3 regions of the Rhizobium sp. NFACC06-2 genome follow, and region 1 is predicted to be linked to each of the others. Evidence: predicted binding sites of a transcription regulator. Region 1 holds the regulator's gene; each other region holds the start of a gene.
What was found. The regulator PhoB, encoded in region 1, activates phosphate uptake and scavenging genes when phosphate is short. The targets are predictions, from matches to a motif close to TGTCATNNANCTGTCAT.
Positions count from the first base shown of each region.

Region 1 (9,797 bases):
TGCTGATACTGGCGCTCATCGGCATCGGCAGCTATCTGCTCGGCAGCCGCCGTGCCGTTGCCCTGTCTGGCGGTCGCCCCTCCAGCATGCATTCCCGTGCTGGTTATCACGGTTCCTACGCGGTCGTCTGGGCGGTGCTGCCCGCGGCGTTCATTCTCTGTGCCTGGCTCATTGTCAGCCCATTGCTCGTCACTTCGGCGGTGCGCAGTAGTTTCCCCGAGGATGTCCGGGCGCAATCCGAAGCGCAGCAGAGCCTGACCTACGGTATGGTGACCTCCATCGCCCGTGGCCTCCAGCGGCTGACACCGGAGGAAACCGCGCAGGTCGAGGCCGATACGGCTGCGGTCCGGCCGCTTCTGGCATCGAAGGGTGTTGCAATCGCCGGCGATCCCGAGCGGTTCATGGTCGATGCCGCCCACACGCTCAACAGCATGACCTCCACCAGCCGTATCGCGATGATCGCCGTTGTGCTGCTGGCCGCGCTCGGCGGCGGCGCCTATGCGCTGCGTGCAATCGCGCCGCGTTTCCGGGCGCGCAACCAGGTCGAGAAAGTCATTCTCGCGGCCCTGCTCGTCGCCTCGTCCATCGCCATCCTCACGACCATCGGCATCGTCCTTTCGATGCTGACCGAGGCGATCCAGTTCTTCACCATGGTTCCGGCGCACCAGTTCTTTTTCGGAACGGTCTGGGATCCGCGTTTTGCGGCGGCAGGCGCCACCGACTCCTCCGGCCAGTTCGGCCTGATCCCGCTGCTCGCCGGCACGCTTTATATCGGCTTTGTCGCCATGCTGGTTGCGGTTCCGGTCGGTCTCTTCTCGGCGATCTACATGGCGGAATATGCCTCGCCGCGCTTCCGCTCCATGGCAAAGCCGCTGCTTGAAGTGCTCGCCGGCATTCCCACCATCGTCTACGGCTTCTTCGCGCTCACGACGGTCGGTCCTTTCCTCAGAGACATTTCCACGCAGATCAACGGTCTGGCGACGGGCAACTACGCCAACTTCATCCAGGCGCAGAGCGTCATCACCGCCGGCTTCGTCATGGGCATCATGCTCATTCCCTATGTGTCGTCGCTGTCGGATGACATCATCACCGCTGTGCCGCGCTCGCTGCGTGACGGTTCGCTCGGTCTTGGCGCCACGCGCTCCGAGACGATCAAGAGGGTCATTATTCCGGCCGCTCTTCCCGGCATCGTCGGCGCCGTACTGATGACGGCTTCGCGCGCCATCGGCGAGACCATGATCGTGGTTCTTGCGGCCGGTGTTGCTGCCCGCCTGCAGCTCAATCCCTTCGAACCCATGACCACGGTGACGGTCAAGATCGTCAGCCAGCTCACCGGCGACCTTGAATTCACCTCGCCGCAGACGCTGGTTGCCTTTGCACTCGGCATCACGCTTTTCGCCATCACGCTTTGCCTGAATATCTACGCGCTTTATATCGTGCGCAAATACCGGGAGCAATATGAATGACCGACATCGTTTCTCCCGCAGCCGGCGCGAGCGCCGTTAACAAGGCCACGCGCCGTGATATCGGCATCAAGCGCCGCTATGCCGCCGAACGCCGCTTCCGTGCCTACGGCATGGCAGCGATTTCCTTCGGCCTCATCTTTCTCTTCCTGCTGCTTTTCTCGGTGGTTTCCAAGGGTTACACCGCCTTCCAGCAGACGATGATCACCGTTCCGGTCGAATTCTCGGAACAGATCATCGATCCGAAAAATGAGCGGGCCACAAATCCCACAAAGCTGATGACGGCCAATTATCCCGTCATCGCCCGCGATGCTGTCGCCAAGGTCCTTGGCGTTGCGCCGACGGACCGCGCCGGTCTTCGCGCCGTCAACCTCTTGATCTCGGACAGCGTACGCACGCAGCTTCGCGATATCGTCGTCGCCGATCCCGCCGTCATCGGCACCACGCGCACTGTCACGCTGCTGGCGTCTGGCGACGTCGACAGCGCCTTCAAGGGCCAGGTCGACCTGACGGCGGATGAAGCCAATCGCCGTATCTCGAACCAGCAACTCGGCTGGATGAACCAGCTCGCCGAAAGTGGCCAGCTCGGCAAACATTTCAATACCGGCATCTTCGTCAACGGCGCGTCGAGCCGTCCGGAAGCGGCGGGTGTGGGTGTGGCGCTGATTGGCTCCTTCTACATGATGCTGATCGTGCTGGTGCTGTCATTGCCGATTGGCGTTGCGGCCTCCATCTATCTCGAGGAATTCGCCCCGAAGAACCGTCTGACGGATCTTATCGAGGTGAATATCAACAATCTCGCGGCCGTTCCTTCGATTGTCTACGGTCTGCTCGGCCTCTCGGTCTTCATCAACTTCATGGGCTTTCCGCGCTCGGCCTCGCTGGTCGGCGGCCTCGTCCTGACGCTGATGACGCTGCCGACGATCATCATCGCGACGCGCGCAGCCCTGAAAGCCGTGCCGCCGTCTATCCGCGCCGCAGCCCTCGGCCTCGGTGCTTCCAAGATGCAGACGATCTTCCACCATGTGCTGCCGCTCGCCATGCCTGGCATTCTGACCGGCACCATCATCGGTCTCGCCCACGCGCTGGGCGAAACGGCGCCGCTGCTCTTGATCGGCATGGTGGCATTCGTTGCGAATTATCCGACAACGCCGATGGATCCGTCCACGGCCCTGCCGGTGCAGATTTACATGTGGGCGAACGAAGCCGAGCGCGCCTTTGTCGAAAGGACATCCGGCGCTATCATCATCCTGCTTCTGTTCCTCATCGTCATGAATGTTGGCGCAATCCTGTTGCGTCGCCGCTTCGAACGGCGCTGGTAGAGGGAGCTTGAGCAATGAACATGTTGTCGGAAGCAGCAGTTGAAAAGGCGCTGGACAAGAAAATGAATGAAGTCTCATACAAGATGATCGGCAAGGACGTTTCGGTTTATTACGGCGAAAAGCGCGCGCTTTACGACGTGAACCTCAACGTTCGGGAAAATACGGTGACCGCGCTTATCGGCCCGTCCGGCTGCGGCAAATCCACCTTCCTGCGTACCCTGAATCGTATGAACGACACGATCGACGGTTGCCGGGTCACCGGCAAGATCACGCTCGACACCGACGATATCTACGACCAGGCGATTGACGTCGTGGAATTGCGCGCCCGCGTCGGCATGGTGTTCCAGAAGCCGAACCCCTTCCCGAAGTCGATCTATGAAAACATTTCCTATGGTCCGCGCATCCATGGTCTCGCCCGCAACAAGGCGGATATGGACCAGATCGTCGAGCAGAGCTTGCAGAAGGCGGGTCTCTGGAACGAGGTTAAGGATCGTCTGCACGAATCCGGCACCGGTCTTTCCGGCGGTCAGCAGCAGCGTCTGTGCATCGCACGCGCCGTTGCCGTCAGCCCGGAAGTGATCCTGATGGACGAGCCCTGCTCGGCTCTCGACCCTATCGCGACCGCAAAGGTCGAAGAATTGATCCACGAGCTGCGCACCAATTACACCATCGTCATCGTCACGCACTCCATGCAGCAGGCGGCGCGTGTTTCCCAGCGCACGGCCATGTTCCATCTTGGTCATCTTGTCGAGGAAAACGAAACCGACAAGATGTTCACCAATCCGGACGACCAGCGCACGCAGGATTACATCATGGGCCGCTTCGGCTGATCCCGGCCGGTGCTTTATCGAAACCGAACAAGACTGGTGCTTCTGCCGTGCCCGCTTCCGGGTACGCGCATGCAGGCCAAGCCGGAGGACTAGACCATGACACAGACAACGACCCATTCGCACATCGTTTCCGTTTATGACGATGAATTGAAGTTTTTGACGCGCCGCATCGCCGAAATGGGCGGTCTTGCGGAGCAGATGTGCGCCGATGCCGTGCGTGCGCTCGTCAATTCCGATGCCGCGCTCGCCCAGAAGGTCATTTCCGACGATGCGATCCTCGACCACGCCGAGCGCGAGATCGGCGACAAGGCCATCGTCACCATCGCCAAACGCCAGCCGATGGCGGCAGACCTTCGCGAAATCATCGGCACCCTGCGTATTGCAGCTGACCTTGAGCGCGTCGGCGACCTTGGCAAGAACACCGCCAAGCGCGTCATCGCCGTTGCCGGCACCGGCGTGCCGCGCAAGCTCGCCCGTGGCATCGAGCACCTGTCGGAACTGGCGCTGGTGCAGCTCAAGGAAGTGCTGGACGTCTATTCCACGCGTTCCGCCGAGAAGGCCAATGCCATTCGCGAGCGCGACGAAGAAATCGACGCCATGTACACGTCGCTCTTCCGTGAGCTTCTGACCTACATGATGGAAGATCCGCGCAACATCACCACCTGCACGCATCTTCTGTTCTGCGCCAAGAACATCGAGCGTATCGGCGACCACGCCACCAATATCGCCGAGACGATCTATTACATGACCACCGGCAGCCAGCCGGAAGGCGAGCGTCCGAAGGACGACAGTTCCAACACCCTCGGTTCGGTGACCGAGTAACAGACAGGCAGCGGCTTGCGGAGTTAGTATATGGTGCCCAAGATTGCAGTTGTGGAAGACGAGGAAGCGCTGAGCGTCCTGCTTCGTTACAATCTCGAGGCTGAGGGATATGACGTCGACACGATACCCCGTGGAGACGAGGCAGAAATCAGGCTGCAGGAACGTATTCCGGACCTCCTTATCCTGGATTGGATGCTTCCCGGCGTTTCCGGTATCGAACTGTGCCGTCGGCTCAGGATGCGGCCGGAAACCGAGCGCCTGCCCATCATCATGCTGACGGCGCGCGGCGAAGAAAGCGAACGGGTTCGCGGTCTTGCCACCGGCGCCGACGATTATGTCGTCAAGCCGTTCTCGACCCCGGAACTCATGGCCCGCGTCAAGGCCATGCTGCGCCGCGCCCGCCCCGAGGTTCTGTCTTCGGTGCTGAAATGCGGCGATATCGAACTGGATCGTGAGACCCATCGCGTTCACCGCAAGAGCCGCGAAGTGCGCCTCGGCCCGACGGAATTCCGCTTGCTGGAATTCCTGATGACCTCTCCCGGCCGGGTGTTTTCCCGCTCGCAATTGCTGGATGGCGTCTGGGGTCACGATATCTATGTGGATGAGCGCACCGTCGACGTGCATGTCGGACGTCTGCGCAAGGCGCTCAATTTTTCCCACATGCAGGATGTCATCCGCACCGTGCGTGGCGCCGGATATTCAATGGAAGCCTGAGAAAACCGAAACCAATGGTTTCACTCGGGGTAAATTCCCTAAAAATCAGAAGGCCCGAGACCGGAACGGTGTCGGGCCTTTCGATTTTGAACCTTCCGCACGTGCGTATCCTCGTTCTTTTGAAGGTGACAGACGGTCTGCTGAAAGCCGGATTGCGCGGTGAAACCTGACAGTAGGAAGGCGCGGCACGTCGCCGACGAATTCAGAGCATTTGCCGCAAGGGCCTATCGCGGTTTTTGCATCCGGAGAATGCGCAAGAACAGGGATGGGGAGCGCCTCTTAAACAACGCGGGCTCCGCGTCTGAACCACTTTGGATTCCGCCATAAAAAAACGGGCCCGAAGGCCCGTAGTTTTTGAGTGTCGAATGCGTGCCGCAACACTCAAGCCTTGCGACGCTCGCTTACCGGCTGGTAGGCAAGCTTTGCATGGAACTTGCAATAGGGCGAAGATTCCAGTGCTTCACAACCGCAGAAATGGAAATCATCCTTCAGCGGATCGCCGACCGGCCACTTGCAGGTGCGCTCCGTCAGTTCCGTCAGCGTCAGGCGGCGGGAAATCGGTGTCACGACATTTTTGGAGGGAACGTAATCGAGAACTTCGGCGGTCTCGATATCGATCTCCTCGTGCAGCGCCGTTGCCGCGCTCGAGCGGTTCAAGGCGCGTGCAGGTGCTGCGCTGACGCGGGTCGCGAAATTTGTCGCGCGCGGGGCAGGGGCAGCGGTGCGCTTGGGCGCGGAACGCGCCGAAGTAACCGGGCCGCCGGCCTTCACGCGTCCCGGCAGGTTGAGGCGATGGACCTTGCCGATGACGGCATTGCGGCTCACACCGCCCAGCTGTGCTGCTATCTGGCTGGCGCTAAGCCCCTCGGACCACAATTTCTTGAGTTTTTCGACCCGTTCGTCTGTCCAGTTCATGCCGCTTCTCCGCTCGTCGCGTATAATGTCGGCAGAATCCCTCTCCGTCTCGCGGGCGTGCCGCGAGCGTGGTTTCTGCCTGATTTTTGGTGACTAGTTCCGCCGCAATGCAGTCTAGTAATTAGCGATTAACCTAGTGCCACGCAGACTCCGTGGCAAGAGTCGCGGGAATCATCTCGAATCGATTTTCCGGTTTTCCCCAACTTGCTGGCGAGTTGAGTCTGAAAGGCAACACCTTGGGCCTCATTCGCCGCCGCCTACTAGGGCTTGAGAAGCCCGGGAAACGCGGACTTTTGTTGACATCGGCAGGCGAAGTGACAATAGTGCCCCTGCCGCCGCGAGGCGGCATTTTTGATTTTCAGGCAAGGGATAACCCCGAAAGCCTATTGACAACCGTCTGACAGCGCATCCGCGCAAGGAGTGATACAGCCATGGCCGAAGCCGCCGCGCCATTGTTCGATACGTTTGCAAGAGCCCCCCTGCGCTTCGAGCGAGGCGAGGGCGTCTGGCTGTTCACGGAAAGCGGCGAACGATATCTGGATTTTGCAGCCGGCGTCGCGGTCAACTCGCTGGGCCACGCCCATCCGCACCTCGTTGAGGCGATCAAGACCCAGGCCGAGAAGGTCTGGCACGTCTCGAACCTTTATGAAGTGCCGGGCCAGGAAAAGCTTGCAAAGCGCCTGACGGAAGCGACATTCGCAGACAAGGTCTTCTTCACCAATTCCGGCGCGGAAGCGCTGGAATGCGCGATCAAGACCGCGCGCCGTTATCATTATTCCAAGGGGCATCCGGAAAAGTTCCGGATTATTACTTTCGAAGGCGCCTTCCATGGCCGCACGCTGGCGACGATTGCCGCCGGCGGCCAGCAGAAATATCTCGAAGGTTTCGGCCCCAAGGTCGAAGGTTTCGACCAGGTGCCCTTCGGTGACGTCGATGCGCTGAAAGCCGCCATCACGGCCGAGACGGCCGCGCTTCTGATCGAGCCCATTCAGGGTGAGGGCGGCATTCGCGCGCCAGCCAAGGAATTCCTGCAGCTGCTGCGGTCGCTCTGCGATGAGCATGGCATGCTGCTGATTTTCGATGAGGTCCAGACCGGCGTTGGCCGTACGGGCAAGCTCTTTGCCTATGAGCAGACGGGCGTTGCACCGGATATCATGGCGGTTGCAAAGGGTATCGGCGGCGGTTTCCCGCTCGGCGCCTGCCTTGCGACGGCGGATGCCGCTTCCGGCATGACGGCGGGCGTGCATGGCACCACCTATGGCGGCAACCCGCTGGCCATGGCTGTCGGTAATGCCGTGCTCGACGTCGTCCTCTCCGAGGGCTTTCTGGAAAAGGTTCGTGATGTCGCGCTGGTCTTCCGCCAGGGCCTTGCTTCGCTGAAGGATCGTTATCCTGACGTTATCGAGGAAATCCGTGGCGAAGGCTTGCTTCTCGGCATCAAGGCCAAGGTTCCATCGGGCGAGCTGTTGCAGGCCATGCGCGCCGAGCGTCTGCTGGGTGTGCCGGCGGGCGACAACGTCATCCGTCTTCTGCCGCCGCTCGTCACCACGGCGGAAGAGGCCCGCGAGGGTCTGTCACGCGTGGAAGCGGCCGCCGCTTCCCTGACAGCGAAACAGGCAAAAATCGCCTGAGGAAACAATAAAGGGCGGGCCTCTTCCCCGAGGCTCGCGAGCATGGGACAGTTTGAAATGGCTTCACCTAAACATTTTCTTGACCTGTCGGCCGTCAGCTCGCAGGACCTGCGGGCAATTCTTGACGATGCCCGCGCACGCAAGGCGGCCACGAAGGCCGGAACGGCGGAAAAGCCGCTTGCCGGCAAAATGCTGGCTATGATCTTCGAAAAGCCTTCCACCCGCACCCGCGTCTCCTTCGATGTCGGCATGCGCCAGCTCGGTGGCGAGACGCTTTTCCTCTCCGGTACGGAAATGCAGCTCGGTCGCGCCGAAACGATCGGCGATACGGCCAAGGTGCTGTCGCGTTACGTCGACGCCATCATGATCCGCACGACGGATCATTCGCGCCTGTTGGAGCTTGCCGAACACGCGACCGTGCCGGTCATCAACGCCCTGACGGACGACACGCATCCCTGCCAGATCATGGCGGATATCATGACCTTCGAGGAACATCGCGGCCCGGTCAAAGGCAAGACCATTGCCTGGACGGGTGACGGCAATAACGTCCTGCATTCCTTCGTCGAAGGCTCGGCCCGTTTCGGTTACCGCATGACGATGGCCGTGCCGATGGGCTCCGAACCGCATGACAAGTTCCTGAACTGGGCGCGCAACAATGGCGGCGAGATCATGCTGTGCCACGACGCCGACAAGGCCGTTGCGGGTGCTGATTGCGTCGTTACCGATACCTGGGTGTCCATGAACCAGGAACACAAGGCGCGCGGCCACAACATCTTCCAGCCCTATCAGGTGAATGAAGCCCTGATGGCCAAGGCGGAAAAAGACGCGCTGTTCATGCATTGCCTGCCGGCCCACCGCGGTGAGGAAGTGACGGATGCCGTGATCGACGGTCCGCAATCCGTCGTCTTCGACGAGGCGGAAAACCGCCTCCACGCGCAGAAGTCCATCATCGCATGGTGCATGGGCGTCATTTGATGAGCAATCGCCCGGCCTGACACGCGTCACGCCGGGTGCTTGAACTTGACCGCATAGATTACCATCTGTGGGACTTCGAAGAGGCTCGTCGGTTTTGCTGGCGGGCCACATTCACGATTTGCACGTTTTTCCCCGGAAGCGGTTTCTCTTCCCGGGTCTCTGTGCGACAAGCGAAAAAAGCACATTTTAAAAGCCGGACTTTTGGACGGTAGCGGCGCCACGGCTGCGCCAGGGAGTATGACATGGCAGATGTAACGGTTGAACTGGACGATCTCGATTTTGCTGGCGACGACAAGGTTGTGCCCTTTCAGGTCGAAGGTCTGGATGTGCGCGGCCGCGCCGTGCAGGTGGGTCCGCTGCTGAATGCCATCCTCGAACGGCATGACTATCCCCCGGCGGTCGCACGCCTGCTGGCGGAAGCGACCGTTCTGACGGCGCTGATCGGCACGTCGCTCAAGTTTTCCGGCAAGCTGACCGTCCAGACCAAGGGTGACGGCCCGGTCGACCTGCTGGTTGCGGATTTCACCGCGCCGGAAAGCATGCGCGCTTATGCCCGTTTCGATGAGGAGCGGCTGGCGGAGGCGATTGCGGCCGGGGCGACGTCGCCGGAGCAATTGCTCGGCAACGGCATTCTGGCCTTCACGATCGATCAGGGTGCGGGCATGCAGCCTTATCAGGGTATCGTGCCGCTCGATGGCTCCTCGCTGGAGGACATTGCCGGGGTTTATTTCCGCCAGTCGGAACAGCTTCCCACCCGCGTGCGGCTGGGCGTTGCCGAATTCTTCGACCGTGATGGCGAAGGCAAGCCGCGTCATGGCTGGCGTGCGGGCGGCGTTATCGCGCAGTTCCTGCCGCAGGCGCCTGAGCGGTTGCGCATGCGCGACCTGCATGGCGGCGATGGCGATGAAGGCGGTCACGAGGTGCAGGAAGACGATGCCTGGACCGAGGCGGTAACGCTGCTGAACACGGTGGATACCGACGAGCTGACCGATCCGCAGGTGCCGGTGGAACGTCTTCTCTTCCGGCTTTTCCACGAGAGCGGTGTGCGCATCTACGATCCGCAGGCGGTTTTCGACCGTTGCAGCTGCTCGCGGGACAAGATCAAGGGGGTGCTGTCCGGCTTCA
Region 1 covers NZ_FMVA01000017.1:15,807-25,603, reverse strand. The annotation lists gene pstC (phosphate ABC transporter permease subunit PstC) at 1-1,466, shown strand, start outside; gene pstA (phosphate ABC transporter permease PstA) at 1,463-2,785, shown strand; gene pstB (phosphate ABC transporter ATP-binding protein PstB) at 2,800-3,615, shown strand; gene phoU (phosphate signaling complex protein PhoU) at 3,712-4,437, shown strand; gene phoB (phosphate regulon transcriptional regulator PhoB) at 4,468-5,151, shown strand; gene F3H58_RS22490 (GcrA family cell cycle regulator) at 5,533-6,066, opposite strand; gene F3H58_RS22480 (aspartate aminotransferase family protein) at 6,498-7,697, shown strand; gene argF (ornithine carbamoyltransferase) at 7,755-8,672, shown strand; gene F3H58_RS22470 (Hsp33 family molecular chaperone) at 8,915-9,797, shown strand, end outside.

Region 2 (9,797 bases), on a different contig from region 1:
CCTTGCGGATCGGCGCGACATCCGAGTGCGCCAGCACCCTTTCAGGGGCGATAGACCAGCGCTGGCCGCAATCGCGACACAATTCGATGACGGCTTGCACCTGTTTCTTCGGAAATTCCGGCAGGCCGCCGGGATGGCCCTGATTGGCGATCTCGATGCCGATGGAGCGGGAATTGATGTCCTCATCCCCCGCCCAGATGCTTTTGCCCGCGTGCCAGGCACGGCGGGTTTCAGGAACCATCTGGATGACGCGCCCGTCTTCGAAGACGAAATAATGGCTGGAAACCTGACTTTCCGGATTGCAGAGCCACGACAGCGCGCCGTCGGCCGTCGTCATGCCGGTATAATGCAGCAGGATAATATCGGGGCCGGCCACACCCAGCCTTTCACCATGGTTAGGCGAAGGCGCAACGGCTGCGCCCCCGAAATCCGGGGTAAAATCCGGCAGACATTCACTCATGCGACGCGGCGTTCTTTCTCGATGGCCGCATAGGCGGCGTTGAGAGCCGCCATACGCTCATTCGCGGCCGCATGCAATTCCATGGGAACGCCGCGTGCGATGAGCTTGTCAGGATGGTGTTCGGCAACCAGCGAACGATAACGCCGGCGAATATCGGAAAAATCGTCGGAAGGCGAAACGCCGAGCACGCGATAGGGGTCGCGCCCGTCCATGTGGACATGCCGCGCCATGATCGTTTCGAAGTGATCTTCGGTGATACGGAAGATTTCCGCGATCCGGCCGAGGAAGGCCAGTTCCCGCTCATGGATCAGCCCATCGGCCTTGGCGATGTGGAACAGGCCGTCAATAACGCTTTCCAGCATCTCGCAATTGGCATGTCCGGAACCGCACAGACCGGCAAGCCGCTCGGCATAGGCTTCGTAACCGGCAACGTCCTGACGGGCGAGATTATAAAGACGGGCGACGTTCTTGGCTTCTTCTTCCGGAAAATCGAAGATTTGCCGGAAGGCGCGCACTTCCGCATCGTTGACGACACCGTCGGCCTTCGCCATCTTGGCGGAGAGCGCGATGATTGCCACGGAAAAGGAAACCTTGCGGCGGGTTTCCGGATCGCCCTCGAAAAGGGTGCGGATGGCTTCCACCACGCGCCCGAGCGCACCGCCTGCCGCGTCGCCGATTGCGCCGAGCAGCCGTTCCCACAGGGATGAAATTTGCAGACAGGCGAAATCGAACATCATGCGACAAGCATGACGGGATATTGCCGCGAATGCAATATGTCCAGCGGGCCGGCGGCATTAACTTTTATTCATCTTTGCGACAGTTTTGCTTCAGGAACAAGAGCGCGCCAGACGATGACGCGACAGTTTTCCACAGATGGCGGGAAGCCGACCACCGGCTATGCCGATTGAAACGATTATATTCCGCCACTTTGCTCAAGCCGCTGAAAAACCGCGAGAAATCGGCGTTTTTCTTCATAAATTCACTTTACACCTACACGCGGCTGTCGCATCCATTTGCCAGACATGTCTTTGGGTATATGTGAAAAGGAGAGCCATGATGGCCAAACAGAAAGTCGCAATGCTGACCGCGGGTGGCCTTGCGCCCTGTCTCTCTTCGGCCGTGGGCGGCCTGATCGAGCGTTACAGCGACATCGCGCCCGAGATCGACATCATCGCTTACCGCTCGGGTTATCAGGGCGTGCTTCTGGGTGATCGCATCGAGATCACCAGGGATATGCGGGAAAAGGCGCATCTGCTGCACCGTTACGGCGGTTCGCCGATCGGCAACAGCCGCGTCAAGCTCACCAATGCAGCCGATTGCGCCAAGCGCGGCCTGGTCAAGGAAGGCGACAATCCGCTTCGCGTCGCGGCTGACCGGCTGGCGGCTGACGGCATCACCATTCTTCACACCATCGGCGGTGACGACACCAATACGACGGCTGCGGACCTCGCCGCCTATCTCGGCGCCAACGGCTACAACCTCACCGTCGTCGGCCTGCCGAAGACGGTCGACAACGACGTGGTGCCGATCAAGCAGTCGCTCGGCGCCTGGACGGCCGCCGAAGTCGGCGCCTCCTTCTTCGACAATGTCAGCAACGAACAGAGCGCAGCGCCGAAAACCTTCGTCATTCACGAAGTCATGGGCCGCCATTGCGGCTGGCTGACGGCCGCCACCGCCCGTGCCTATATCCAGAAGACCAGCGGCAATGAATATGTCGAAGGCCTGATGATGAACACGCAGATGAAGAACATCGACGGCATCTACCTGCCGGAAATGGCCTTCGACATCGAGGCGGAAGCCGAGCGCCTGAAGGAAATCATGGACAGGAACGGCTATGTCACGCTGTTCGTTTCCGAAGGTGCGGGCCTCGATTCCATCGTCGCCGAACGCGAAGCCTCCGGCGAGGCTGTCAAGCGCGACGCTTTCGGCCATGTGAAGATCGACACCATCAATGTCGGCGGCTGGTTCCAGAAGCAGTTCGCCAGCCTCATCGGTGCGGAACGCTCGATGGTGCAGAAATCAGGCTATTTCGCCCGCTCCGCCGCCGCCAATAGCGACGACCTGCGCCTCATTCAGGGCATGGTCGATCTCGCCGTCGAAAGCGCGCTCAACAAGGTCTCCGGCGTCACCGGCCATGACGAAGGCCAGAATGGCAAATTGCGGACCATCGAGTTTCCGCGTATCAAGGGCGGAAAGCATTTCGACCTCTCTGCAAAATGGTTTACCGAAGTGATGGAACACGTCGGTCAGCCGTTCACAGCGGCCTGATTTTACGATAGGCTAAAATAATACGGCGACAGGGAGGGCAAGGAGGAAGAGAATGTCTGGACAGGCCTGGCTGATTTTTTGTGCAGCATGTGCCGTTGTGTTCGCACTCCCCTCTCCCCTTGTATTTTCTGTTGCCTCTTATGCCGCCATTCGCGGCAAAAAGACGGTCTTCGCCTCCGTCATCGGCGGCGCGCTCGGCATTGTCACGGCCATGACGATTTCCGCCATTCCGGTGGCCGGTCTCGCCTGGCTGCCGCAATCCTTCGTGGAAATCGTGCAATGGGCCGGCATCGGCTGGCTGATGCTGTTCCTCCTGTGGACCTTCGCCACGCCTGCCGCCCAGGCCGCCAATGCCGATAATGACAACCTGCCGGGCAAATCCTGGAGCGGTATTTTCCGCGATTGTTACGCCATTGCCGCCCTGCGCCCGCGCTACTTCGCTTTCTTTCTGGCGTTGCTGCCGCAATTCGTGTCCACCTCCGGCAATGCAATTGAAACGCTTGCCATGGCGCAGGCCGCCATCCTGCTTCTGGCGCTGGTGATTCTGACCGCGCAGGCGCTGTTTGCCGGGCCTACTCTGGCGATTGTGCGCCGCATGTCGGGCGATAAAAAAATCCGGCCGAAATACCGCACTCACTTCATTTCCGGCCGCGCCGTCAGCGCCGGATACAGGCGCATCGCCGCCTGAAAAACCGCCCGAAAGCCGGGGAGAAACGTCCCGGCTTGCCGCTATCCTTACAATAGGTTAATGAAGGCGCGACGGGACACTGCCTGCTTCGCTCGACGCGGGGGTATCGAAAGACAGGCATAACGAAGGCGGCAACATGCGAAATTCCGGCAAATTCCGCGGAAGAAGTGCACTTCTTCTGTCTTCCACCGTGGGTCTGGCACTGGCATTGAGCGCATGTACCAGCGTCGAATATACCGCAAAGGAAGGGCCGAACGGCCCGACGATCGCGACAGTCAATCCCGCGACCACTCCTGCGCAGACATCGGCGCAGCCGGCAACGGCCGAAGCAGCAGCGGGCGCGACCCCGGCAGCAGCAGCAACGGTGCAGACCGCCGAAACCACAACCCCTTCCCAGCCTACAGCACTTCCCACCGCAGTCGCCGTCAAGGGCGGACGCGTGGCGCTGCCGCCGGCTTCTGAAATTGCTGCAGCCGCAGCCATAGCCGCCCAGATGCAGCCGCAGCAGAACGAAGTCGCCCAAGCTGGTGTGACGACATCTCCGCCGACCACGGCCACGGCGCTGGCACCGACAAGCGCCACTCCGGCGGCCGCAGCCATCGAAACGGCTGACGTGGCGGTCAAGCCGGCTACCCATAATGCCGCCGCCGATCTGCCGCAGGTGGTTGCCGTCAAGGGCAGCTTCCCGCCCGCACCGCCGCCGCCCGGCTCGCCCTCCATCGGCACCGAACTGACGGCGGAACGCAAAGTCATTCCGCTGCCGAAGCCGGACAGCACGGTTCTGGCCTATGCCGCCGGTCCCACCAACGCCGCGCTGGCCGCCATCCGCCAGAACGAATCGATGACGGCGCCGCTCAATTCCGCGCCGGCCGGACGCGAAAAGCTGAGCGGCCTCATTACCAAATACGCCACCATGTATGATGTGCCGGAAGATCTGGTTCACCGCGTCGTGCAGCGCGAGAGCCGATATAATCCCGGCGCCTATAGCAGCGGCAATTTCGGCCTGATGCAGATCCGGCACGCCACGGCCCGCTCCATGGGCTTCGATGGCCCCGCCTCCGGCCTTTTCGATGCCGAAACCAACCTCAAATACGCCGTCAAATATCTGCGCGGCGCATGGGTTGTGGCCGGCAACGACCGCGACAACGCGGTCCGGCTTTATGCGCGCGGTTATTATTACGACGCCAAGCGCAAGGGCATGCTGCACGTTTTGCGCAAGTGATTGCCTCCGGCTCCGTTATGCGAATGCAACCGCGCGGCTTTTCTTAAGCCGCCGGGTGTTTTCATTTCGTCATCCTGATTGGGCGGCGCGGGCTGGTTTTCCACCGACAGCCCTATTCCCCGGCTTTGCCCACAGCCCCTGTCATCAAATTGTAGTGTCACGGCTGTAGACGCCTCTCAATCGACTGAGAGGTGAACATATGACGAGTGCGGCACCCAAGACCGGCTTCAGCAAGAACACGAAACTGAAGTCCGCATTGCTCCAGCACAAGGCACTCTCCAAAAGCGGTCTGTCCGAGCGCTTCTTCGGCGTCCTCTTTTCCGGCCTCGTCTATCCGCAGATATGGGAAGACCCGGAAATCGACATGGAAGCGATGGAGCTTGGCGAAGGTCACCGCATCGTCACCATCGGCTCGGGCGGCTGCAACATGCTGGCCTATCTCTCCCGCAATCCGGCCAGCATCGATGTCGTGGACCTCAACCCGCACCACATCGCGCTGAACAAGCTGAAGCTCGCCGCCTTCCGCCATCTGCCCGCCCATCAGGACGTGGTGCGCCACTTCGGCCGCGCCAATACGCGCAGCAACAGCCACGGTTACGACCGCTTCATCGCCGAGCATCTCGACGCCACGACCAAGGCTTACTGGTCGAAGCGCACCCTTTCCGGCCGCCGCCGCATCTCTGTCTTCGACAGGAACATCTATCGCACCGGCCTGCTCGGCCGCTTCATCGGCGTCGGCCATCTCATGGCCCGGCTGCACGGCGTAAAGCTGACCGAAATGGCCAAGACCCGCACGCTGGACGAACAGCGCCAGTTTTTCGACAGCAAGGTGGCGCCGTTGTTCGACAAGCCGGTGGTGCGCTGGCTGACGAAGCGCAAAAGCTCGCTCTTCGGCCTCGGCATCCCGCCCCGGCAATATGACGAGTTGGCCAGCCTTTCCGCCAATGGCACGGTCGCATCCGTGCTGAAGGAACGGCTGGAAAAGCTCGCCTGCAACTTCCCGCTCAGCGACAATTATTTCGCCTGGCAGGCCTTTGCACGCCGTTATCCCGAGCCGCATGAGGGCGCGCTGCCCGCCTATCTCAAGCCGGAATATTACGAGACGATCCGCAACAACACGGCACGCGTCGCGGTTCACCACGCCACCTATACCGAGCTTCTCTCCAGAAAGCCGGCAAGCGCCGTCGACCGCTATATCCTCCTCGATGCGCAGGACTGGATGACGGACACGCAGCTCAACGAATTGTGGTCGCAGATCAGCCGCACCGCCGCGCCCAGTGCGCGCGTCATCTTCCGCACCGCGGCCGAAAAGAGCGTCATCGAAGGCCGGCTTTCGCCCGATATCCGCAACCAGTGGGTCTATCTCGAAGAGCGCTCCAACGAGCTCAACGCCATGGACCGCTCGGCCATCTACGGCGGCTTCCATATCTATCAGAGGGCTATGGCATGAAAACCATCGGCGAGAATGTGGGCCTTGCAGATAGCGCGCATGCGAGCCTGATGGACCGCATGTATCGCCACCAGCGGCATATCTACGATATCACCCGCAAATATTACCTTCTCGGCCGTGACCGGACCATTTCCGGCCTCGACGTGCCGAAGGGCGGCACGCTGTTGGAAGTCGGCTGCGGCACCGGCCGCAACCTGCTGCTGGCCAGCCGCAAATTTCCGCAGGCAAGACTGTTCGGCCTCGACATTTCCGCCGAAATGCTGCTGACCGCAGCCGAAAATTTCGCCGGCAAGGCGGAACGCCCCATTCTGCGCGTGGCCGATGCCACTGCTTTTCGCGCCTCCGAATTCGGCCAGCCCGACGGCTTCGACCGCGTCATGATCCCTTATGCGCTGTCGATGATACCGGACTGGGAAAAGGCGATCGAACAGGCGCTCACGGCGCTGAAACCCGGCGGCTCGCTGCATATCGTCGATTTCGGCCAGCAGGAACAATTGCCGAAGTGGTTCCGCACCCTTCTGCAAGCCTGGCTCACCCGTTTCCACGTCACGCCCCGCGCCAATCTCCGCTATGTTCTGGCCAATATGGCCGGCCGTTTTGACGGTAATCTCGAATTCGAGGAAATCGCCCGGGGTTATGCCTGGCGGGCTGTCATCACGCTTCCGGTTGCCGAAGCGCAGCAGCCGAAAATCCACCGCATCCTGGCCGACGCCTGATTCCCGGCGGATTGCGAATCCCGCCTGCGCGCCTGTGGCGTAGTCTTCAAGGCTCCGCCGGGCGACGTTTCAGCAGTAAAAATCGCAGATCGCTTCAAATCCAGCGGCTTGCGAGATGCAAAAAAGCACCTTGCCCCTTGCCATAACCGCTTGTTTACCATGTTATGCGTAAATCGGGAGATACGGCGCGCCGTTTTGCGGCCGCGGGATGGGCAACACTTTCATCAGGGTTTCAATGCGGCTGCGTTTATCGGCACTATTGTCGGCTTTGCTGTTGATCGGCGGCTGCACCTCCACCAGCTATGACCTGCTGGAAACCGCATCCGTTTCCAGGCCGAAATTTTCCGATACCGATCCGCAGGATTTCGGCACGAACAACCCGCACCGCCATGAGGTGCACGGCATCGACGTGTCCAAATGGAATGGCGATGTCGACTGGCCGACCGTGCGCGAATCAGGCGTGTCCTTCGTCTTCATCAAGGCGACGGAGGGATCGGACCGCATCGATCCGAAATTCGGCGACCATTGGCGCAGCGCGGCGGCGGCAGATGTTCTGCACGCGCCCTACCACTTCTATTATTTCTGTTCGACAGCAGACGCCCAGGCCGACTGGTTCATTCGCAACGTGCCGAAGGAGGCCGTCACCCTGCCCCCGGTTCTCGACGTGGAATGGAACCCGGCCTCGCCCACCTGCAAGACGCGCCCGGCGCCCGGCATCGTTCGCGCCGAGATGCAGCGTTTCCTCGACCGCATCGAAGCCCACTATGGCAAGCGTCCGATCATCTATACCTCGGTCGACTTCCATCGCGACAATCTCGTCGGCCAGTTCAAGGATTACCATTTCTGGGTCCGCTCCGTCGCCGCCCATCCGGCCAAGATTTACGAAGATCGCAAATGGGCCTTCTGGCAATATACCGCAACCGGCGTCGTCCCCGGCGTGAACGGTCCGACCGACATCAATGTCTTTGCCGGAACGGAGAAAAACTGGCGGAAATGGATTGCTTCCGCCAAATAACACGGCCAAGAAGCAACACTTTTGAAAAATCGGCGTTGTTCTGCAACGTCAGATCATTCGGTCCGTTTTTTTGTCGCAAACATATGGGTAAAGCGGGCTAACAACCTATCGAGGAAATTCCCATGCCCACGTTCCGGTCGCGCAGCATCGTTTTTGCCGCCGCTTTGTCGCTTCTTTCCACCGGCTCCGCCCTCGCCACACCGCCAGTGGCCGCGCCTGACGATCCCAAGCAGGTTGCCTGCGGCGGCGATCTCGGTGCATTCCTCGAAGGCGTGAAAGCCGACGCGCTTGCCAAGGGCATTCCGGCCGACGCGATCCAGAAGGCGCTTGCCGGCGCGCAGATCGACCCGAAGGTGCTCTCGCGTGACCGTGCACAGGGCGTCTTCCGCCAGACCTTCCTGGAATTCTCCCAGCGCACCGTCAGCCAGGCCCGTCTGGATATCGGCCGCAAGAAACTTCAGGAACTCTCCTCCACCTTCGCCCGCGCCGAAAACGAATTCGGTGTTCCGGCCGGCGTCATCGCCGCCTTCTGGGCCATGGAGACGGATTTCGGCGCCGTTCAGGGCGATTTCAACACCCGCAACGCGCTTGTAACCCTCTCGCATGATTGCCGCCGCCCGGAACTCTTCCGCCCGCAGCTGCTGGCGCTGATCGAAATGGTCCAGCACGGCGATCTCGATCCCGCCACCAATACCGGCGCATGGGCCGGTGAAATCGGTCAGGTGCAGATGCTGCCCAAGGACATCATCGCCTTCGGCGTCGACGGCGATGGCGACGGCCACATCAACGTCAAGAGCAGCGCCCCGGATGCGATCCTGACGGCTGCGAAGTTCATCCAGCATCTCGGTTTCAAGAAGGGCGAACCCTGGATTCAGGAAGTCTCGCTGCCGGAAAACCTGCCTTGGGAAAAATCCGGCCTCGGCGGCCCGCTGACCGCCGGTGACTGGTTCGCACTGGGCGTCACCCCGCGCGACGGCAACAGAAACTTCGCCACCCTGCCCGCAGCCCTCATCATGCCGCAGGGACGCAAGGGACCGACCTTCATCACCTATCCGAACTTCAACATCTATCTGGAATGGAACCAGTCGTTCATCTACACGACCTCAGCCGCCTATTTCGCCACCCGCCTCATGGGCTCTCCCGTCTACAACAAGGGCAATCCCGAGCCCGGCTTCGATGACGCGACCATGAAGGAGCTTCAGACCAAGCTTGAGGCGCGCGGACACAATGTCGGCAAGGTGGATGGCATTCTCGGTTCCGGCACCCGCGTCGCCATCCAGAAGGAGCAGCAGCGTCTCGGAATGCCCGCCGATGGCTGGCCTTCGACCGCACTTCTGCAGGCGCTTTAAGCAATCTTAACGGCGCCTTCCGGCCCTTAATCTGTCGGACGGAATCAAGGCATAAAGCGTTAATCTCGACCTGATGACTGGGGATAACACCCCGGTCATTTACTTTTTTTAAACATATGAAGCACTGCGTGATAAGAAAATAATCTTTTATTTTCAAATAATTACAGAAATTTCTTTTTTATGTCATTCGGAGACGTGCTGCACTGCATCACAAAAACCGCTTTTCAACTGCCACAAAACGGTCATATTATCGAACCTGTCAACAAGAGGAGGCACCCATGGGACTTACAAAATCTCTCAATGCCTTGGCAGTCGGTTTGGCGTTTTTGTTCGTAGCGATGATGCTTTTCATCTGACGAGACGTGAAGACCAAACGCAGATAAGAACCGTAGATGACACGAGTTTAAAAAGCGCAGGCCCTGAGGGACCTGCGCTTTTTTCATCTCGGTAATCTGCTCTGGTAAAATCAGGCGGCGCTGCGGCGCAGACGCTCCAGCCCGAGATTTTCAAGCACCGCATCAACCAGCGGCGCGCGGTTCATGGTGTAGAGATGGAACTCATTGACGCCACGCCGCTGAAGATCGGCGATCTGCTCGGCGGCAACCTCCGCGGCCACGCGGGCACGACCT
Region 2 covers NZ_FMVA01000001.1:316,900-326,696, forward strand. The annotation lists gene F3H58_RS01735 (N-acetylmuramoyl-L-alanine amidase) at 1-460, opposite strand, end outside; gene F3H58_RS01740 (J domain-containing protein) at 457-1,197, opposite strand; gene F3H58_RS01745 (pyrophosphate--fructose-6-phosphate 1-phosphotransferase) at 1,517-2,728, shown strand; gene F3H58_RS01750 (LysE family translocator) at 2,781-3,416, shown strand; gene F3H58_RS01755 (lytic transglycosylase domain-containing protein) at 3,553-4,638, shown strand; gene F3H58_RS01760 (BtaA family protein) at 4,838-6,088, shown strand; gene F3H58_RS01765 (class I SAM-dependent methyltransferase) at 6,085-6,804, shown strand; gene F3H58_RS01770 (glycoside hydrolase family 25 protein) at 7,040-7,819, shown strand; gene F3H58_RS01775 (lytic murein transglycosylase) at 7,942-9,168, shown strand; gene metF (methylenetetrahydrofolate reductase [NAD(P)H]) at 9,635-9,797, opposite strand, start outside.
Region 2: the regulator PhoB is predicted to act here: its motif matches at 4,778-4,794, upstream of F3H58_RS01760 (BtaA family protein).

Region 3 (9,797 bases), on a different contig from region 1:
AGTAACCAAGATGCGCTCCGGTTTCACCTTCAACAATCCGAACCAGACTTCGGCCTGCGGCTGCGGCGAATCGGTCGAGCTGAAGCCTGCTGATCTCGCGGCGCTGGCAAAGCAGCGTGAGGCGGAAGCAAGCGTCTGATTGCTAACGCGATCTCTGCGATGGAGAGGCAGATCTTCTTTTTCCAAGGATCATGACTGCTGTTTTTTGAACGCTTCGATAAAATCCGCCAGCGGATGGATTGATGGCGTTGTTTTCAACAGCGGCTCGAGAGCCGCCGCGATCATTGCGCAATCCTGGTCGGCAAGCGGCCGAAGGCTCGAAGTGACCTTGTTGTAGACAGGCGTTCCGCGTGCCGCTAAAGAGCGATGGATCACAAACTGCTCTGTCTGCCCGTCCTGTCGTTCCACAAAGAGCGCAAGCGATCCGCCGTCAGCGGCAGCGGCGCTATCGGATACCGATTTGAACATCGAGGTTCTCTCCCGCTACGATTTGTGCTCACTCGTGTCTAAGCGCTTCGATCGGGCTCAAACTCGCCGCCCGCCGTGCCGGAAAATATCCAAAAATCACCCCAATAGCCGCTGAAAAAGCAAAGGCGAGGAAGATGATCGACGGGCTGGTGACGAAGGGCACGTTAAGGAAGCTGACGACGGCATAAGCAAGGCCGAGGCCGGTGAGGATGCCGACGATGCCGCCGAAGGCCGAGAGCATCACCGCCTCCACCAGAAACTGCGTGAGCACCTGTTTTTCCAGCGCGCCGATCGCCAGTCGAATGCCGATCTCGCGGGTGCGTTCCGTTACCGAAACCAGCATGATGTTCATGATGCCGATACCGCCCACGAGAAGGCTGACGGCGGCAACCGCGCCGAGAAGTCCGGTGAGAAGCGTCGTCGTGCCGGTCATGGCGGACGCGATCTGCGTCATGTCGTTGACGGTAAAATCATCCTCACGGCCGATGCCGATGCGGCGGCGCTCGCGCAGCAGGTTCTGCAGGTCGCTCTGCACCTTGGCGGTGGAGACGCCGTCCTGCGCCGAGACCATGATCGAGGAAATGGTGGTGGTGCCGCCAATGCGCCGCTGGTGGATTTTCAGCGGCATGATGATGGTGTCGTCCTGATCGTCACCGAGGCCGGACTGGCCTTTTCTGGCGAGAACACCGATGACGGGGCAGGAGATGTTGCTGACGCGGATTGTCTGTCCGACAGGGTTCTCCGCCCCGAAGAGCTCCTGTCGCACGGTTTCGCCGATGATGCAGCCGATCTGGCCGCCGCGATCTTCGGCAGGCTGGAAGTCACGGCCGAGCGCGATGGTCCAGTCCTGCGCGATCAGATAGTCGTTCGTAGTGCCGATGACGCTCGTCTGGTGGTTCTTGCCGCCGAAAATGACGGTTGCCGCAGCGCTGCGGTTTTGCGGCGCGACAGCGCGGATGCCCGAGATTTGGTTGCGGATGGCCTCGACATCGCGGTCATCGAAGCGCTTGGCTTCGGTGCTGGCGCGGCCGGGTCCGAACTGGCCGGGACGCACGAACAGCATGTTGGTGCCGAGCCGTGACAGTTCCGATTTTACCTGCTCTGTCGTGCCATTGCCGATGGTGACCATGGCGATGACGGCGGCCACACCAATGACGACGCCAAGCACGGTAAGGAAGGAGCGCAAAAGGTTGCGACTGATGGCACGCAGCGCAAGACGCGACGTTTCAAAGAACATCCGATGTCTCCTTTTCATCCGCGGCGCTATCGGAGGCGAGGTGGCCGTCCACAAAACGCAGCAGACGCCCGGCATAAGCGGCGATATCCTCCTCATGCGTCACCATGACGACCGTAATGCCCTTGTCGCGATTGAGCGAGGTTATCAGTTCCATGATTTCGACGCTCGTCTTCGTGTCGAGATTGCCGGTCGGCTCGTCGGCCAGAAGCAGGGCGGGGCGGGTAACGATGGCGCGGGCAATGGCCACACGCTGCTGCTGGCCGCCGGAAAGCTCCTGCGTGGTGTGATCTTCGCGGCCTTTGAGCCCCACCTGCGCCAGCGCCTCCATGGCGCGCTCCCGACGCTCCGAGGCCTTCATGCCGCGATAGATCAGCGGCAACTCGACATTTTCGACGGCCGATGTCCGGGAGAGAAGATTGAAGCCCTGAAAGACGAAACCGAGCATGTGCCGGCGCAGCAGCGTCAGGTGCTCATTGTCGAAGCCGCTGGTCGGCACGCCCTGGAAGAGATACTCGCCTGCCGATGGCACATCCAGACAGCCGATGATGTTCATCGAGGTGGATTTGCCGGAGCCTGACGGCCCCATGATGGCGACGAATTCCTTTTCACGAATTGAAAAGCTGACGCCATCGAGCGCGCGGATCGTCGCTTCGCCGCGGCCATATTGCTTGACGACGTCACGAAATTCGATGAGCGGCGGCTGTTCCAAACGGATGCCCTCCCTCAGCCGGCGTTGCGCGCGGTGGCGTCGGTAATCACCTGGTCGTCGGCCTTCAGCTCTCCCGATTTTACGACGGTATGCTGGCCGTCGGTGGAGCCGGTTTCGATGGCGACGGAGACTGGCGTATTGTTACGCAGCACCCAGACCGTCCTTTTGGCCTGCGCGGCTTGGCCGGCATCGCGGTTCTGCGAGCGGCCCATGCGCGGCGGGCGAAACAGGCTCATCAGCCCGCCGCCACGAGAGGCGGATTCGCGCGGCGGCGTATAACGAAGCGCGGAATTCGGCACCAGCAGCGTATCCTTGATTTCTTCAACGATGATATTGGCGGTTGCCGTCATGCCGGGGCGCAGCAGCAGCTCTTCATTGTCGACGGTTAATATGCCCTTGTAGGTGACCACATTCGACACGGTCTCGGAAGCGAAACGCACGGTCTCGATCTCGGCCGGGAAACTGCGGTCGGGATAGGCATCGACATTAAAAGTGGCCTTCTGCCCTGTCTCGACCTTGCCGACATCGGCCTCATCCACGGACACCTGCAATTCCATATGGCGCAGATCGCCGGCGATGGTGAACAGCACCGGGGCGTTGAGCGAGGAGGCGACGGTGGCGCCCGGATCGACGCTGCGGGTAAGGATGACGCCATCGATGGGCGAGACGATCTTGGCCTTGCCGAGATTGACCTCGGCGAGCCTTAAATCCGCTTCCGCCGAAAGCACGGTCGCCTCGTTGACTTCAAGCGTCGCGGCAGCCGCATCATGGGTGAACTGCGCGGCGTCCAGATCCTGCTGGCTGGAGACCCGGTTCTGCACCAGCGATTTCAGGCGCTCCATGGAGGTTTTGGCCGAGCCGAGATCGGCGCGCGCCTTCAGCACATTGGCCTTGGCGGAAGCAAGCTTGGCGCGGGCGCTCTGGACATCGGCTTCGAGCTTGTTGGTATCCAGTTCCGCCAATACGTCCCCGGCCTTGACCGGGCTATTATAGGTGACGTTGACCTTGCGCACGGTGCCGGACAATTCGCTCGATATATCGACCTGATCCGTCGGCTGAACCGAACCGGTGGAGGTGACGATGACCGAGAGATCGCCCTGACGCGCCGCTTCCGTGGTGTAGCTATAAGCGACGCCTGCCGCCCGTGACTGGTAATAATAACCAAGGCCTCCGCCAATCAGCACAATGGCTGCTGCGGCGTAGAGATACCGACGCGACTTTTTCTTGCGGCTGTTTCTGTTCGTTCCCAGAATCTCGCGCAGATCGGGCTGGCTGTTTTCGGTATCGCTGCCACTCATATTGGCGTCATTCATTCTCGTCACCCGCAAAGTCCAAATTACCACAGAGGGTTGTCGCCGCTCTCCGGTTTGTCCGTCCATCTGTCGCCGTTGTATTCCTCTGATTGTGGGAAGTGACATAGCTTGCCCCAAGGGTGAAGTGAAAACTTGGTAATATTTATGATAGTTCTGGTCTGCTAGAGATAAATCCGGGAAGATCGATGCCATAAACGCGGCGGAGCTTTCAGCAGCGATAGTCAGGACGAAGATAGAATGAACGACAATGTGGTGAAGTTCCGCAAACCGGTGCCGCCGAAAAAGCCACGCGAACCGCTGGGACCGAGAGCGAAGAAGGCTCTCACAATTGCGGCTGTCATTGCGTTTTTCGTGGCGGTGTGGGGGTATTTCACGTTGATGGGGCAGGGGTGACGCGATCCCGCGTGCGACGGAATCCGGACGTGATGTATGACGGCGATATTGGGAATTGACGCTGCCTGGACGGCGACCGAGCCGAGCGGCGTCGCGCTGGTTGTCAAGGATGGCTCATGCTGGCGGCTGCGCGCGGTTGCCCCCTCTTACGATCATTTTCTTGCACGACAATACGAGGCATCAGCCCGTAGTGACCGCCCTCGTGGTTCGATTGCACAGGCGACAGAACTTCTAGATGCCGCCGAAGCGCTTGGCGGATGCAAGGTCAACCTCGTCGCGGTTGATATGCCGCTTTCACATGGCCCGATAACGGCTCGACGCGTTTCGGACAACAGGGTTTCCTCGGCTTACGGTGCCCGCCATTGCGGCACGCACACCCCGAATGCTCTTAGGCCGGGCAAGATAAGCGACGACCTCAAAATCTCCTTCGAACACGCAGGATATCCACTCCTGACGACGGAGGTCTGCGAGCGCGGTCTGCTTGAGGTCTATCCCCACCCCGCATTGGTCGAGCTGACGCAATCGGAGAAGCGGCTCCCCTATAAACACTCGAAGATCGGCAGCTATTGGCGATCAGACACCATTCCCGTTCGGCGAACGAAACTGGTTGAAGTCTGGCGTTCGATTGTGGCGCATCTCGATGCCCGCATTGGCAATGTCGCGGATGCTCTCACGATTCCCCCGATCGACGCGCGAACATGGGAAATGAAGGCCTTTGAAGACATGATGGATGCGGTTGTTTGCGCCTGGATTGGCATCTGCGTTCTGGAGTGCGATGCCATCTCTTATGGCGACGAGACGTCCGCAATCTGGATTCCGGCAGTGAAGTGAAGGTTTGCGCCTCGGAGGGAAGGTGGAAGGTGGCGACCCCTGCAGGACTCGAACCTGCGACCTACTGCTTAGAAGGCAGTTGCTCTATCCAGTTGAGCTAAGGGGCCGTCATGCCGGGCAATCGATGCTCCGGCAAAAACTTTGATCGTCGTGTTTCAGTGCGTCCAGGGCTGGGTGCGGTTGAAACGGAAATTGTCGGTGTAGGAAACCACCTTGCGGGTCGCTTCCTTCGGCTGGATGACGCGGTATTCGATGCCCTTGCGCTGGGCATAGGCTTCGGCCTGTTCCTGCGTCTCGAATGTCAGCTTGAGCTGCTGCTTCATGTCGGAACTGGAGGTGTAGCCCATGATCGGATCGATCTTGCGCGGAACCTCGGCGTCGAATTCCAGAACCCAGACATTGGTCTTCGCCTTGCCGGATTGCATGGCGGTTTTTGCAGGGCGGTAAATCTTCGCAGACATGTCGAAACTGCTCCGGTTGGACAGCGGGGCGAAACGCCCCGAATTATTCATCACGTACCTGAATAGAATAACCAAATCGTGTCAGGAACGTTGAATTTGAAATGGACTGACTTCAGGTGAGAGTCAAGACGATTATCCCCTTGCCGTCCGATCCTGCGCCATCGTTTCGAGGTTACATTTTGCTCATCGGGGCCGTGGCTGAACAAAGATGAATTTCCCTGTTGCGGACTGCGGGTGAACCGTGTATTCCCCAGCCATCGCCTCGGCGGAGTGTAGCGCAGTCTGGTAGCGCATCTGGTTTGGGACCAGAGGGTCGGGAGTTCGAATCTCTCCACTCCGACCATTTTAAAGCAAAACATCAGCTTTCCGGCGTAACTTCTTCCAAACAGCTGTGATTTATTCTGCGGATGGACCGGCCAGGGTGCTCTCTGCCGTGCCTATCGTCATGACATTGCCGCGCCATGCCACCGCGCTGCCGATCCAGCTTCGCGCCCAGACGACGGGCATGATCATGTCGCGGGCGATCATCGCCGGCAGCGTATGGAGCGATACCGGCCAGCGGTTGAGGGCTGCAAGCGCAAGTTCCGGCATATACATGAGGGCGAGGACGGCAAAGGCGGTTGCGGGGAGGTTCACATCCATCATGGCGGCGGCGGCGAGCGCGAAGAGAAGCGGGGGAAGCGCGCCGGTGAGGATTTCGGGCGCGAAATATTGCGGGAAGGTCACGCGTCGCAGCCGCGCCCAGCGGGTCTGGCGCGACCAGATCTCGCCGGCATGGCGCTGGCCGAGCGGCTGTTCGAAGGGGGCGCTGACCAGATGCACCTTGCGCCCGGTGCTTCGCACCAGCTTCGTCGAAGCGGCGTCTTCGGCGATTTCAGCGGCCAGCGCGCGAATGCCGCCATTGTCTTCCAGAAACGGCTTGTTCCACAACATCGACTTGCCCTGTGCGAAACCCATGCCGATGGCTTCCGCCGCATATTGCCAGCGTCCCTGCGAGCCGTTGAGGAAGGCGCATTCCACATGCGCCCAGAAACCCGCAGGCCGGGAGCCAAGCGGCGGCGAGCAGACGAGCCCGCTATCCTGCCGCCAGGCCGACATCATGGTCGCTATATAGGATTTCGGCATCAGCACGTTCGAATCGGCCAGGATCACCCAGTCATGCCGGGCGGCCCGCCAGCCCTTGACGCAATTGTTCAGTTTCGGATTGGCGCTGATGCGGTCATCGCCGATGAGCAATTGCATGGAAACTAAGGGGAAGGCGGCTTGCGCTTTGCGAACTTCCTCGATCACCGGATCGAATTCATCGGCGACGCAGAACAGCAGCTCATAATCGGGCCAGTTGAGCTCGAAGGCGCGCGACAGCGTCAGAGGCGTGAAGTTCTCCACGCCGCGCAGCGGTACCACAAGCGAGACAGGCGGCTTTTGCCGGACGAGATCGTTTTCCGTGTCCCGTCTCGTCAGTCGCCAGCCGGCCAGAACGATGCCGAGAAGATTGAAGCTAAGGAGCAGAATTGCGCAAAGGGCAAAGACAGTTTCCATGCTGGCCAGTTCCACTCCCAAGCTTTTGGCGGTCTGCGCGCCAATCGATTCCATGGAATTCGTCTCTGCCGATTATAACGTTTGCGTGACAGTTACATGTCATTATCGGCCGGTGTGCAGGCTGCGCCGTGCATGGAGGCGTCGCAGAGGCCGCGCGCAAAAGAAAAAGCCCTCCGCATGGAAGGGCCCAATCGTCACGACGGTCGATGAATTTTAGTGGACGTTCAGGATGTGGGCATGACTGCTTGCGATGAGAAACGATTCCCGTGCTTTCTCGATGTCGCATCTGCCGGCGATGGCATCGAGGCAGTTCCTGCGCGCCTCTTCATATTCCGGCCCGTGTTCCTCGGGCCAACGATACATCAGCATGTCCAGCGCCACCAGCGGGCTGTAGATTTCCACCGCGACGCACAGCGGCAGGTGGATTGCCACCGGCTTCATCCACGAGGCGTGGTGACACGGCTCCGTTCTGTTAATCAGCATGTCATTCTCCTCCCTGTTTTACCTGCCTTGAAGGCCTTTCACACTCCCATGCGCGAAATGCCCGCCTCACGAAATGGTTCCCGATCACCTAAAATGTGATCGATCAGGGGGTTCCAATTTTCCAAGATGAATGGAAGATGAACAAATAGATGAACCGGAGATGAACAAAACCGCCCTCAGGGCGTTGTTATGTCCATAAGAAGGAGAACGCATATGTTCAATTTGTCAGGCATTCAGGAAAGCTTCTTTGGAGACCGCATGGCCGGCGTATGCCAGGCAATCACGTCGGCTCTGGCCTTCGAATCGGGTCTCGAAAAGTCGCGCATTTCCGCAACTGTCGAAAATGACGTGATCTATCTGGAAGGCACGGCCGATTCGGTCGAAGCGATCGACATCGCCATCAACCTTGCCGCTTCCATTTCCAATTGCCGGATTCTGAGCCATATCGAGCCGGTCTACTGAATATTGCGTCTGAATGAGCCGGGCGAAACCTCGTCCGGCTCATTCAGACGCAATAACGCGGCAACGTTATTTCCGGTTGCCGATTTGCGCGCTGCGAACCACATCGCCCGGCTTGATGCCATAGCGCTTCGCAGTGCCGCCATTCAGTTCAAGCACAAATTTTACTGGCCCGCGGGAGCTGATGATCGCTTCCGAATGCGGAACCGCGTTTTCGTGAATATGGGTAATGCGGCCGTCACGGCCAATGAAAAGCATGTCGAGCGGAATAAGCGTGTTCCGCATCCACATGGCGACGTCACGCGGCTCACCGAAATCGAACAGCATGCCGTTTTCAAGCGGCATGCTCTTGCGGAACATCAGGCCCTGTTCGCGCTGGGCGTTGTTCAGCGCCAGTTCGGCAGTGAAATCGTGGCTCTTTCCCCCGGCGGTTTCAATCTGCAGCGGTTCAGAGGTGAATGTCTGCTGTTGCTGGGCCTGGGCGGCTCCGGCGAGCGTGAAAAAAAGAAGCGCCATAACGGCGCTTTTCACCATATGGGGCAGGGCGGACATCAATGCGACATCCCGATGGAAACCGGGTTGTCGGGGTGGATTTCCGCCGCCATCAGGCCCTTGTCGCCATCGCCGTAACGCACCAGCACCACCTGGCCGGGGCGAAGCTCCGTCAGGCCGAAACGGCGCAGGGTTTCCATATGCACGAAGATATCTTCCGTTCCTTCGCCGCGCGTCAGGAAGCCGAAACCCTTGGTGCGGTTGAACCACTTGACGATGGCGCGCTCGAGCCCGCTCGAAGGCGTTACCTGCACATGGGTGCGCACCGGCGGCAGCTGCGAGGGGTGAACGGCGGTCGACTGGTCCATCGACAGGATGCGGAATGCCTGGAAACCGCGGTCGCGCCGCTGGATGAGGGCGACGATGCGCGTGCCTTCGAGAATTGTCTGGTAACCGTCGCGGCGCAGGCAGGAGACGTGCAGCAGCACATCCTGCGTGCCGTTGTCGGGCACGATGAAGCCGAAACCCTTGGCGACATCGAACCACTTCACGACGCCGGTAATTTCGGTCAGGTCCACGGCATCGCCCGAAAGGTCCTCGACATCGACTATCGTTTTCGATGACATCCTATCAGCCATATCCTGCCAACCCCTCGATTACGCGCCATACACCGGTCAACTGATTCCTGTGCGCCAGATTAACATCTTGGTAACGGTTTCACGCAAGCCCTAGTTTTTGATTTACGCAGCTGCTTTTATGTCGCCGTCCTTGTCCGGGGCTTGCCATCATGCGTTTAACGGCTCCGGACCCGTGTAATGGAGAGGAAGAACATGCGGTATCTGCACACAATGGTTCGCGTCAAAGACCTTGGCGAATCACTGAAATTCTATAGCGACCTGCTGGGTCTTGAGGAAATACGCCGAATCGAGAACGAAAAAGGCCGATTCACTCTGGTGTTTCTTGCGGCGCGAGACGACATTGCTGCGGCGAAGGAAAACAAGGCGCCGTGCCTCGAACTCACCTATAACTGGGATACCGAGGATTATACCGGCGGCCGCAACTTCGGCCATCTGGCTTACGAGGTCGACAATATCTACGATTTCTGCGCCCGGCTTCAGCAGAACGGCATCGTCATCAACCGGCCGCCGCGTGACGGGCACATGGCCTTCGTGCGCTCGCCGGATGGTATTTCCTTCGAAATTTTGCAGAAGGGCGAAAGCCTCGCACCAGCCGAACCGTGGATATCTATGCAGAATACCGGTTCCTGGTAGGGATTTTCCGGTGAGCAGCGGCGTTTTCGGGTGCTCTTGCCTTGTCCCGAGGGGATGAGGCATAGTCCGCGAATCGAAACGGCCAGTCCCGTTTTGGGGAAGCACACGCGCCCGTTCCCGTGCTGCTGTTGGAAATGCAAG
Region 3 covers NZ_FMVA01000001.1:57,429-67,225, reverse strand. The annotation lists gene sufA (Fe-S cluster assembly scaffold SufA) at 1-139, shown strand, start outside; gene F3H58_RS00395 (hypothetical protein) at 190-468, opposite strand; gene F3H58_RS00390 (ABC transporter permease) at 497-1,705, opposite strand; gene F3H58_RS00385 (ABC transporter ATP-binding protein) at 1,695-2,414, opposite strand; gene F3H58_RS00380 (efflux RND transporter periplasmic adaptor subunit) at 2,429-3,727, opposite strand; gene F3H58_RS00375 (hypothetical protein) at 3,965-4,120, shown strand; gene F3H58_RS00370 (DUF429 domain-containing protein) at 4,157-4,951, shown strand; tRNA gene F3H58_RS00365 (tRNA-Arg) at 4,982-5,058, opposite strand; gene F3H58_RS00360 (ETC complex I subunit) at 5,107-5,412, opposite strand; tRNA gene F3H58_RS00355 (tRNA-Pro) at 5,679-5,755, shown strand; gene F3H58_RS00350 (ceramide glucosyltransferase) at 5,809-6,951, opposite strand; gene F3H58_RS00340 (DUF982 domain-containing protein) at 7,165-7,434, opposite strand; gene F3H58_RS00335 (BON domain-containing protein) at 7,648-7,896, shown strand; gene F3H58_RS00330 (DUF192 domain-containing protein) at 7,963-8,445, opposite strand; gene F3H58_RS00325 (cold-shock protein) at 8,445-9,023, opposite strand; gene F3H58_RS00320 (VOC family protein) at 9,216-9,656, shown strand.
Region 3: the regulator PhoB is predicted to act here: its motif matches at 7,037-7,053, upstream of F3H58_RS00350 (ceramide glucosyltransferase).